Bradyrhizobium diazoefficiens: one gene and its partner. The protein of the gene in region 2 interacts with the protein of the main gene of each other region in a pairwise test. Links are inferred from orthologs where the notes say so. Each region holds a gene or a part of one and is shown on either strand. Other genes may lie near its edges.

What was found. Proteins that work in one complex are often made in the same cells at the same time.
Region 1: the proteins of JJB99_RS19085 (region 2) and JJB99_RS02475 interact in binary tests that used the Escherichia coli proteins (3 or more experiments, as listed by UniProt). The link is inferred for Bradyrhizobium diazoefficiens from one-to-one orthologs.

The regions. Positions count from the first base shown.
Region 1 is NZ_CP067100.1:520,826-526,775, forward strand. What follows is about bases 1,169-4,077. They hold JJB99_RS02475 (primosomal protein N'), read left to right. Parts: upstream 1,169-1,472; coding sequence 1,473-3,683; downstream 3,684-4,077. Other genes in these bases: JJB99_RS02470 (tyrosine recombinase XerC), read right to left, coding at 1,169-1,350; JJB99_RS02480 (IS481 family transposase), read right to left, coding at 3,879-4,077. Outside these bases: JJB99_RS02465 (DUF4337 domain-containing protein), read right to left, coding at 1-263; more of JJB99_RS02470, read right to left, coding at 385-1,168; more of JJB99_RS02480, read right to left, coding at 4,078-5,033; JJB99_RS02485 (septal ring lytic transglycosylase RlpA family protein), read right to left, coding at 5,309-5,812.
Region 2 is NZ_CP067100.1:4,023,236-4,027,674, forward strand. Bases 1,521-4,439 are described here. They hold JJB99_RS19085 (single-stranded DNA-binding protein), read left to right. Parts: upstream 1,521-2,692; coding sequence 2,693-3,187; downstream 3,188-4,439. Other genes in these bases: JJB99_RS19080 (outer membrane protein), read right to left, coding at 1,521-2,263; JJB99_RS19090 (DUF2306 domain-containing protein), read left to right, coding at 3,389-3,787; gyrA (DNA gyrase subunit A), read left to right, coding at 3,956-4,439. Also shown: JJB99_RS19070 (outer membrane protein), read right to left, coding at 1-390; JJB99_RS19075 (outer membrane protein), read right to left, coding at 546-1,244; more of JJB99_RS19080, read right to left, coding at 1,484-1,520. UniProt on the Escherichia coli protein: Plays an important role in DNA replication, recombination and repair. Binds to ssDNA and to an array of partner proteins to recruit them to their sites of action during DNA metabolism. Acts as a sliding platform that migrates on DNA via reptation.

The DNA.
Region 1 (5,950 bases), 3.5 Mb from region 2 along the record:
TCGGCCGTACCAGCCAGCGTGAGCTTGCCCTGTTCGGCCGCGGTCGCGACCACGGTGCGGCGGATGCTCTTGGCCTGGAAGAACGCCCAGAGATTGGCGGCCTCGACGTTCTTGCTGATCGATTCGGTCTGCGCGCCCTTGCCGAGCGTCTCCGAGATCGCCAGGAACAGCGCCAGCACGGCAATCAGAAGGGCGATCTTCTTGTTCGAGCCGGACGCGTGTTCGGCGTGCTCGGCATGCTCCATGCTTTCATGTGCGCTCATCAATCCCTCCTGCCTGTTTATCAACGATTGACCGAACCGTGCGACCGGCGCAAGAGGCACGCAGGCTGTGACAGCTTCATGTCAGGATTCGGCGGCAATTGCGCGCCGGTTCAGCGTCCGTTCACCGCCGCGGATGCGCGCTGGCATAGACTTCCAGCAGCCGCTCGGAATCGATGCCGGTATAGACCTGCGTCGTCGAGAGCGAGGAGTGGCCGAGCAATTCCTGGATGGCGCGCAGATCGCCGCCGCGTGACAGTAGATGCGTGGCAAAGGAATGGCGCAGCGCGTGCGGCGTCGCGCTGTCGGGCAGGCCGAGCGCGCCGCGCAGCCGCTCCATCGCGAGCTGGATGATGCGCGGGCTCAAGGGGCCGCCGCGCGCGCCGACAAAGATCGGGCCCTCGGCGGGCAGTGGATACGGGCACATCGCAACGTAGTCCTGCACCAGCGCCAGCACGTTTTGCAGCACCGGCACCATGCGGGTCTTGTTGCCCTTGCCCGTCACGATCAGCACGTCGCCTTCGCCGGGCCGCGGCACCTCGCGGCGCTTCAGGCCCAGCGCCTCGGAGATGCGCAGGCCCGATCCATAGAGCAGCGCCATCACGGCGGCGTCGCGCAGCAGGATCCAGGTCTCGCGGTCCTCGCCGGCGCGCTCGTCGGCATCGGCAAGGCGCTTGGCCGATGCCATCGGCAGCGGCTTTGGCAGGCTCTTGGCGACCTTCGGCGCGCGGATGGCCGTGAGTGCGCCGACCTTGCCCTTGCCCTCGCGCTCGAGGAAGCGGCCGAACGAGCGCAGGCCCGCCAGCGCGCGCATCAGCGAGCGGCCGGCGATGTCGTCGGCGCGGCGCATCGCCATGAAGGCACGGATGTCGGTGGCTTCGAGCGCGGCGAAGCGCGCCAGCGTCACGCGCTCGCCCCAATGGCTGCAAAGGAAATCCAGGCACTGCCGCAAGTCGCGGCCATAGGCCTCGAGCGTCTTCGGCGACAGCCGCCGCTCGGCGCCGAGATGCGCCAGCCAGCGCGTCATCTCCTGCGCGATCGAGGGATCGGCGCTGGCGAGCTCGATTTGGGGGGCGGCCGCTTTGCTCATGCGCTCTGGACGGAATGATTCCGCACAGTATATCGCATCACACCCGTTTATCGTTCGCTAAGGCCGCCTCGGGCCGCTAGCCTGAACGCCCAAGGTTCCGATTCTCCCTCCAAAGCCCATTGATGGATCATTCGTCGCGCAGCAACGCCGCCCCCGCCACCGCGACCCGCATGGTCGACGTGCTGGTGCCGGTCGCGCTCGACCAGACCTATTCCTACAAGGTGCCGCGCGGGATGGAGCTGAAGGCCGGCGATCTCGTCGGCGTGCCGCTCGGGCCGCGCGAGGTGCTCGCCGTGGTCTGGGCCGAAAACGCCAATCCGGATCCGCGCCTGCACAACCGCCTCAAGGAGGTCAGCGAGAAGCTCGACGTCCCGCCGCTCAAGCCAGAGCTGCGCCAGGTCGTCGACTGGGTCGCGAATTACACGCTGAGCCCGCGCGGGATGGTGCTGCGCATGTGCCTGCGCATGGGCGAGAACCTCGGCCCCGAGCGGGTCCGCGCCGGCGTACGCTTGACTGGTGATCCGCCAAAACGGCTGACGCCGGCGCGGCAGCGCGTGATCGAGCTGTTGTCGGACCGGCTGCTGCACGGCAAGTCGGAAGTCGTCAAGGAGGCCGGCGTTTCCGCCGGCGTGATCGACGGCCTCGTCGACGAAGGCACGCTGACGGTCGAGCCGATGCCGCCGCCTCCGCCGCCACCTAGCCCCGATCCGGATTTTGGCCGGCCGGATTTCACACAGCTGCAGCGCGCCGCGGTCGATACGATGCGCGCCCTTGCGGCCAACGGCACCTTCCACGTCGCGCTGCTCGATGGCGTCACCGGCTCCGGCAAGACCGAGGTCTATTTCGAAGCGGTCGCTGAAGCGATCCGCCGCGGAAAACAGTCGCTGATCCTGATGCCGGAGATCGCGCTCACCGGCCAGTTCCTCGACCGCTTTGCGCAGCGCTTCGGCGTGCGCCCGATCGAATGGCACTCCGAGCTGACGCCGCGCACCCGCGCGCGCAATTGGGCAGCAATCTCCGAGGGCTCAGCGCCGGTCGTGGTCGGCGCGCGCTCGGCGCTGTTTCTGCCTTATGCCAACCTCGGTCTCATCGTGGTCGATGAGGAGCACGATCAGGCCTACAAGCAGGATGAGGGCGTGCATTACCACGCCCGCGACATGGCGGTGGTGCGCGCGCATATCGCAAAGATCCCGGTCGTGCTGGCCTCGGCGACGCCCTCGGTCGAATCCGAGGTCAATGCGCGCAAGAACCGCTATCAGCGCATTGCGTTGCCCTCGCGTTTCGGCGGCCAGCACATGCCGCATATCGAAGCCATCGACATGCGCCGCGAGCCGCCCGCGCGCGGCCGCTATATCTCGCCGCGGCTTGCTGGCGAAATCAGGACCGCGATCGAGCGGCGCGAGCAGGCGCTCTTGTTCCTCAACCGCCGCGGCTACGCACCGCTGACGCTGTGCCGCGCCTGCGGCCATCGCTTCGCCTGCACCATCTGCGATGCCTGGCTGGTCGATCACAGATTCCGCCAGCGCCTCGTCTGTCATCATTGTGGCTTCTCGGTGCCGCGCCCGCATATCTGTCCGAACTGCTCGGCCGAGGAATCGCTGGTCGCAGTCGGTCCCGGCGTCGAGCGTTTGCAAGAAGAGGCCGCCGCGCTGTTCCCCGAAGCGCGCACCATGGTGCTGTCGAGCGATCTCATCACCTCGATCGAGACCATGCGGAGCGAGCTCGCCGAGATCGCGCAGGGCCGCGTCGACATCATCATCGGCACGCAGCTCGTGGCCAAGGGCCACAATTTTCCGCGGTTGAATCTGGTCGGCGTGGTCGACGCCGATCTCGGCCTCTCCAACGGCGATCCGCGCGCGGCGGAACGCACCTGGCAATTGCTCAACCAGGTGATCGGCCGCGCCGGCCGCGAGCAGGGCCGCGGCGTCGGCTATCTCCAGACCCACCAGCCCAATCATCCCGTGATGAAAGCGCTGATCGCCTGCGACCGCGAGGCCTTTTACGACAGCGAGATCGATCTGCGCGAGAAGACGCTCTATCCGCCGTTCGGACGCCTCGCGAGCCTGATCATCTCCGCCGGCGACCGCCCGAGTGCCGAAGGTTTTGGCCGCCGCCTCGTGACGCTCGCGCCGCGCGACGAGCGCGTGGTGGTGCTGGGCCCGGCGGAAGCCCCGCTCGCCGTCATCAAGGGCCGCTACCGCTTCCGCATCCTGGTGAAATCGGCGCGCGGCTTCGATCTCTCGGACTATTTGCGCAACTGGCTCGCGGTCTGCCCGAAGCCGACTGGCAATCAAAAGCTAGAGGTGGACGTCGACCCGCAGAGCTTTTTGTAAGGACTGCCGCCGCGAGGCACCCTGCGCTCCCTCCCCCCTTGTGGGGGAGGGCAGGGGAGGGGGTAGCCCCGGAAAAGGTGTGAGTGAGAGCCACAAGATGCTTTTAGGCAATCGAGGGAATCCCCGTGTGGCACCCCCCTCTGTCCAGCGGATGGATGGGTAACAAAACAGACCGGATGGATAGGTAACAATCGTTCATGGTTTGGTCGGCTGCGGCGCTGCGCTAGCGCAGCGCCGCAGCCTGCGTGTTTTCTGGTCGATGATGCCGATCGGTATGTGGAAGAAGCGCACTTGCCATTGCCCATCGGCGGCCTCCTCGACGGCAACGGCCTCACCAATGAGAGCGCTGGAGATGTGAATGAGTTCGCCGCGCCACTTGATCTCGCCGTTGGAGCGGACCTGGCGCACCGCGGCTTCGGCTGGATAATCCGGCTCCGGAAGCCGCCTCGGCATCGCACGAGACGAAGGCTGATAGACGCTGGCAGGTGGGCGCTGGCCAAGTGACTCGTGCGGTCGTTCTTCGTTGTAGTCGCGCACGAATGCCGCGAAGCGACGAGCCTGCGCGGCCTGGGTCGGCGGCGGCGGCTGCATGGCCTCCAGAAGCGTGAGGTGAAAACGCTCGTGGCGGCCGTTCTGCTGTGGATGGCCGGGATCAATCCGTTCATGGCGGATGCCAAGCTTGATCCACCATACCGACAGTGCCGTCAGGCCCGTGGTTCCGGTCGAGGCGAACGGCGAGCCGTTGTCGGAGCGGATGATCTGCGGCAAGCCGTACTCGCGAAACGCCCGCTCCAGCAGCGGTTGGCACTCGGCATGTTGCGTGCTGCCCGTCGCCGCCAGGCTAATCAAATAGCGGCTGAAGCCATCGGTCACCGTGAACGGTTCAACGCGAGATCCGTCGCCCAGGCGGATCCAGCCCTTGTGATCGAGCGCCCATACATGGTTGGCATGCTGAGGCACCGTCAGTTGCCCCATGCGCGGCGGCGCACGCCGCCGGGTCCGACGGTTGCTCACCAGTCCCGCCCGTTTGAGAATCCCGCCCGCCGTCGAGGCCGACGGCCAATCGACGTCCCCTTGGCGAGCCTCAAGTTTGCTGACGATCTTGCGCGGTCCCCAGCTCGGCCGCTCAAGCCGCAGCCCCACAATCGCATCCACGATGTGCTGTGGTGTCGCCCGTCCATGAACCCGCGCGGCATGGGAGCGATCCGCCAGCCCGGCAGGTCCTTCCAACCGGTAGCGCTCCAGCCACTTATAACCGGTCTTGCGGCTAATCTCGTAGCGCTCGCAAAGCTCCGTCATCGTCCACAAGCCGGTTCGCTGATCCGAGATGAAGCGAACTCGTTCGTCCATTGTACAGCTCTCCCGCCAAGGCATCGGCTGATCCTCCCAGCCGACAGAGAACTGTCACCCATCCATCCGGTCTACTCTGTTACCTATCTATCCGGTCTGGACACCTCCCTAACCCTCCCCCACAAGGGGGGAGGGAACGCAGCCGTGTGCTTCACTCACTTCATTGCAATAACGGAAGAACAAAAAGCCCGCGGTCCCCCAAGACCGCGGGCTTGTTTCACGCGTGCATCAAACTGATGAAAACTGCGCGTGTGATGTAAGGCGCGTCGAACGCCTTAGGAGACGACTTCCGCGGTGACGCGGCCGACACCAGCACCGGTGAGGCCGATGGCACGCGCGGCGCCCGTGGAGAGGTCGAGGACACGGCCGCGCACGAACGGGCCACGGTCGTTGACGGTAACGATGACGCTCTGGCCGCCATGGGTGACGCGCAGCTTGGTGCCGAACGGCAGCGAACGGTGCGCCGCGGTCAAGGCGTTCTGGTTGAAGCGCTGGCCCGACGCGGTCCGGCTGCCGGACTCGTTGCCGTAGTAGGAAGCCATGCCCGAGAAGCTGCGGCCGGTGCCGGAGGACGGCGTCATCGCCGCATTGGCGTTGCGCCAATCCGGGCCGGAATTGGTGTCGGCCTGGGCGTGGTGGCGGTGATGGTGAGAGTGGCGGTGAGGCCGGGATTTCGCGGAAGCTTCGGTGGCAGTTCCACCGACGATGAGAGTTGCGGCAACAAAGGCAATCGCCGTGCGCGGCCGGGTCACAGAGCCCAGCGTCTTCAAAGATAGCATTTAGTGGTCCCTAAGCTAGTATTGCCACAAATGTGGCAAGTGGAGCCCCCATCAGTTTGTGAGCGGGACGGCGTTTCGATTCCCAATGAGGCATGAATTGGGCAGTAAATCTGTTCTATGTCGTGCTGTAATATCTTG
Region 2 (4,439 bases):
CGCGAAGCTGACATTGCTGCCTTTGAAGTCGGCCCAGTTGCCCTGGGCTTCGACGCCGAGCACCCAGTGCGCCTTCTGCCAGCGATAGCCGAGCTGGGCACCTGCTGTGCCGCCGCTTGCATTGTGGCAGCCTTCGCCAACGCCCGGGTCGATGGGAACGCCGGCGACGGCGACGACACTCCAGCAGGCATGCGCAAGGCCACCGCCGCCATTGATGCCGACATAGACGCCCGTCCAGTCGAAGGCGAGCACGGGCGCCACCACCGGCGCCTTGCCGTAAAGCGGAAGATCGGCAGCACCTGCCGGCGCGACCGCACCGAGTGCAAACAAGCTGACCGCGGCCAGCGCGCAAGTCTTCAGCGCGCAAGTCTTCAGCGCCGATGCCTTCATTTCACGTCCCCAACTCAACGAGCCATTCTGCCTGAGGCGATCTGCACCCCATGACTCCCAGACGATTCGGTCCGCTGCCGCACGAAAACAAAAAGGCCGGCGCGAGGCCGGCCTTTCGTGACGATGACGTCGGTCGTGAAGATCAGTACTGCAGCTCAGTACTTGGCGACGACCGGGCCGCCGAAGTGATAGTTCACGCCGACCTGCACGGTGTGGAAGCTGATCGTGCCGGACGCCAGGGGAGCACCGAGGCTGGAGAAGTAGTTCTCGCTGCCGAAGCTGCGATAGAGGTACTCGCCCTTGACCGACCACTGCGGAGCGAAGAACGCTTCGACGCCCGCGCCGACGGTCCAGCCGGAGTGCCACTTGCTATCGGAAACGGTCACGCCCAGCGCGCTGAGGCTGAGCTTGTTGTCCATCCAGGCATAGCCACCGGTGCCGTAGAACAGCACCTGGTTGACCGCGTAGCCGATGCGGCCGCGCACGGTACCCATCGCGTCCGCCTTCGAGCTGAAGGTCGTGGACACAATGCCGAAGCCCGGCACGGCGACGGGACCGGTGGCCGAAGCGCTGACGTCAGCCCAGGCGCCGTCGGCCTCCAGGCCGAACACGACGTTGCCGGTCTGCCAGTTGTAGCCGGCGGTGCCGCCGACGAAGCCGCCCTTCATCTTCGGGTCGCCCGAGGCGTTTTCCCAGGCACCGCCACCGACGATACCGAGGTAGAAGCCGGTCCAGTTGTAGACCGCGACAGGAGCCACCGGAGCCTTGGTGTAGGGGCGCGCCGCGAGATCGGCGGCCGAAGCCGGGGCGGCGAGAGCGAACAAACAGGCCGAAGCCAACAAAACCTTTTTCATTTTCAAGTAGTCCCAGTCCCAGTTTCTCATGTTGCCTTCCGCGAGCAGAAGGGCATCGGACGCCGTGGTCCAACTGACGTCGTGCTTACACCACTAAAGCTGCAAGTTGTGTCTCTCAAAAGCCACAACAGCCGCAAAACGTAATGATTGCTGACAGATTGTCGCACCGCCAAGCAGGCACCGCCCAGCAGAAAGGCCGGCGCGAGGCCGGCCTTTCAAATCGAGATTGGAACCAAAGATCAGTACTTTGCGATCACCGGGCCGCCCCAGCGATAGTTCACGCGAATCAGCCCGATATCGACATCCTGGCCAATCCGGTCGGTGCGCGTGGCGGCACCGCCTGGGAAACCCAGGAAGTTGCCGGAGGCGGTCATCGTGACGTTGCGATTGCCGAGGAAGAGATGATCATACTCGAAGCCGACCGACCAGTTGGGTGCGAAGCCGAACTCGATGCCAGCGCCCACCGTGCCGCCCCAACGAGTCTCGTTGGCGCTGTCGAATAGCAGACCGGTCGGGACGTCGAAACTGCGGTAGCGATCGCCGACCACAGCGGCGCCGCCCTTGACGTACAAGAGCACGTTGTTCCAGGCGTAACCGACTTGGCCGGTGATCAGACCGAAGGCGTCGATCCTGGACTGATTGCGGATACCCGTGGCGAACAGGACAGTGCTGACGTTGTCGCCCCTGAAGTCGGCCCAGTTGCCTTGGCCTTCCAAGCCGAACACCCAATTGGCCGATTGCCAGCGATAGCCGATCTGGCCGCCGACCGTGCCGCCTGTGGCGTTGTGGCAGCCTTCGCGCACCAGTGCGCCGGTGCCTGGCGAGACGAAGTCCCAGCACTTGTGAGCCGAGCCGCCACCACCATTGATGCCAATGTAGAAGCCGCTCCAGTCGTAAATCGCAGCAACGGCTGGCGCCGGAGCCTTGGTGTAGGGACGCGCTGCGAGATCCGCCGCGCTTGCCGGAGCCGACAGGCCCAAGGTCACTGCACCGATTACACCGCACAAAATTTTCTTCATTGTAGTCTCCCCAGTTTCACCGCTTCTGGGTCCCCGAAGCGGAAGATCAGGCGCGACGCCCAAATGAATCAATTCCGAGGCGAGCCTAGCCCGAAGCGCGGGCAGAGTCCGTCTCCGAAATGCCACACTCGCGAACTGCTTGAACTCGGTCCAACTTGATGAATGTTAAGAGTTTTTTGTCGTTGGCGGGAACCCGAAAAGGTTCCATCCACAGCGTGCCATTTTTCAGCGATCTGTGGCCCAGCAATCGTTTGCCTTGTACAGGAACAAATCTGGAACAAGGCCGGCGTCGATGCTATATGTGGGGATAACCCGAGGGGTGACGGGCTGATCAGCCCGCCCGAGCGTATAGGGTCGGCCAATAGGGCGGCATCGCGGCGCGAGGGCCGGCCCTTTGAAATTCAGTGGCATCTGGAGTGGAGAGCGGCGATGGCGGGAAGCGTCAACAAGGTCATTCTGGTTGGAAATCTCGGCAAGGATCCGGAAATCCGCCGCACCCAGGACGGGCGGCCGATCGCGAATTTGAGCATCGCCACCTCGGAGACCTGGCGCGACAAGAACAGCGGCGAGCGCAAGGAAAAGACCGAGTGGCACCGCGTCGTGATCTTCAATGAAGGGCTGTGCAAGGTCGCCGAGCAGTACCTGAAGAAGGGCGCCAAGGTTTACATCGAGGGTGCACTCCAGACCCGCAAATGGACCGACCAGAGCGGCGTCGAGAAGTACTCCACAGAGGTCGTGCTCCAGGGCTTCAACTCGACCCTGACGATGCTCGACGGCCGCGGCGGCGGGGGAGGCGGCAGCTTCGGCGACGAGCCGGGCGGCGATTTCGGCTCCTCGGGTCCCGCCAGTGGCGCGCCGCGCCGTCCCGTTGCCGCGACCGGCGGTGGCCGCAACAGCGACATGGATGACGATATCCCGTTCTGACGCTTACGGGGGCGTCTCTCCTCGAACGGTACGTGCTCGCGCAAAGCGGCAGGATTTCTTACCAATTGGTTGGTGGAGCTCGGCTTTTCCGGGCCTGCTTCAGGTGCTGCCTCAAGCCTTTGACGGGCGATGATGTGAATGGTATTAACTTCATGTTAATCCTATTTACATGGCTCTCCCGCCGGTCGGAGGACGCACCGCATGAGTCTTGCGCCGCTGCTTGAGGCCGCTCCAGCGATCCCGCTGCACGCCTTTGCCGCGATGGCGGCCTTCGTGCTCGGCCTCGTTCAATTCGCCGCCCCCAAGGGCACGCTGCCGCACCGGACGCTCGGCTGGATCTGGGTTCTCCTGATGATCGCGGTGGCCGCCTCGTCATTCTGGATCCACGGCATCCGCGTCGTCGGACCGTTCGGCCCGATCCATCTGCTGTCGATCTTCACCCTCGTCGTGCTGCCGCTCGCGGTGTGGCGGGCGCACACCCATCGCATCGCCGATCACCGGCGGATGATGATCTTCATATTTGCCGGTGCGCTGGTGGTGGCGGGACTGTTCACACTTGTGCCCGGGCGGATCATGCACCGGGTGATTTTCGGGGCGTGACGGGCCGTTTGCAAGGGCCGATTTCGAACCTGCTTCAGGCCGTGGTGCGGAGAGCGTAAGTCTCTGGAAAAACAGTCGGAAAAACCGCTTCCCGCACCCTTGCAAGGGTGGTTATCAGGGCCTCGATGCGCTATATGATTCCCAGATAAACCCTCACCGGATTTCCCCTTGGCTGACGACGACAACAAGCCCGGCGACCAGCCGGCGCAACCCTCGGACATTCGCCCCGTCTCGATCTACGAGGAGATGAAGAAGTCCTATCTCGATTACGCCATGAGCGTGATCGTGTCGCGCGCGCTGCCCGATGCACGCGACGGGTTGAAGCCGGTGCATCGCCGCATCCTGTTCTCGATGAACGAGGAAGGCTACACGCCCGACAAGAAGCACAAGAAGTCGGCCGGCATCGTCGGCGACGTCATGGGCCAGTACCATCCGCATGGCGACCAGGCGATCTACGACGCGCTGGTGCGCATGGCGCAGCCGTTCTCGATGCGGGAACTGTTGGTGGACGGGCAGGGCAATTTCGGCTCGGTCGACGGCGATCCGCCGGCGGCGATGCGCTACACCGAGTCGCGCCTGACCAAGATCGCGCTCAAGCTGCTCGACGATATCGACAACGAGACGGTCGACTTCCAGGACAATTACGACGGCT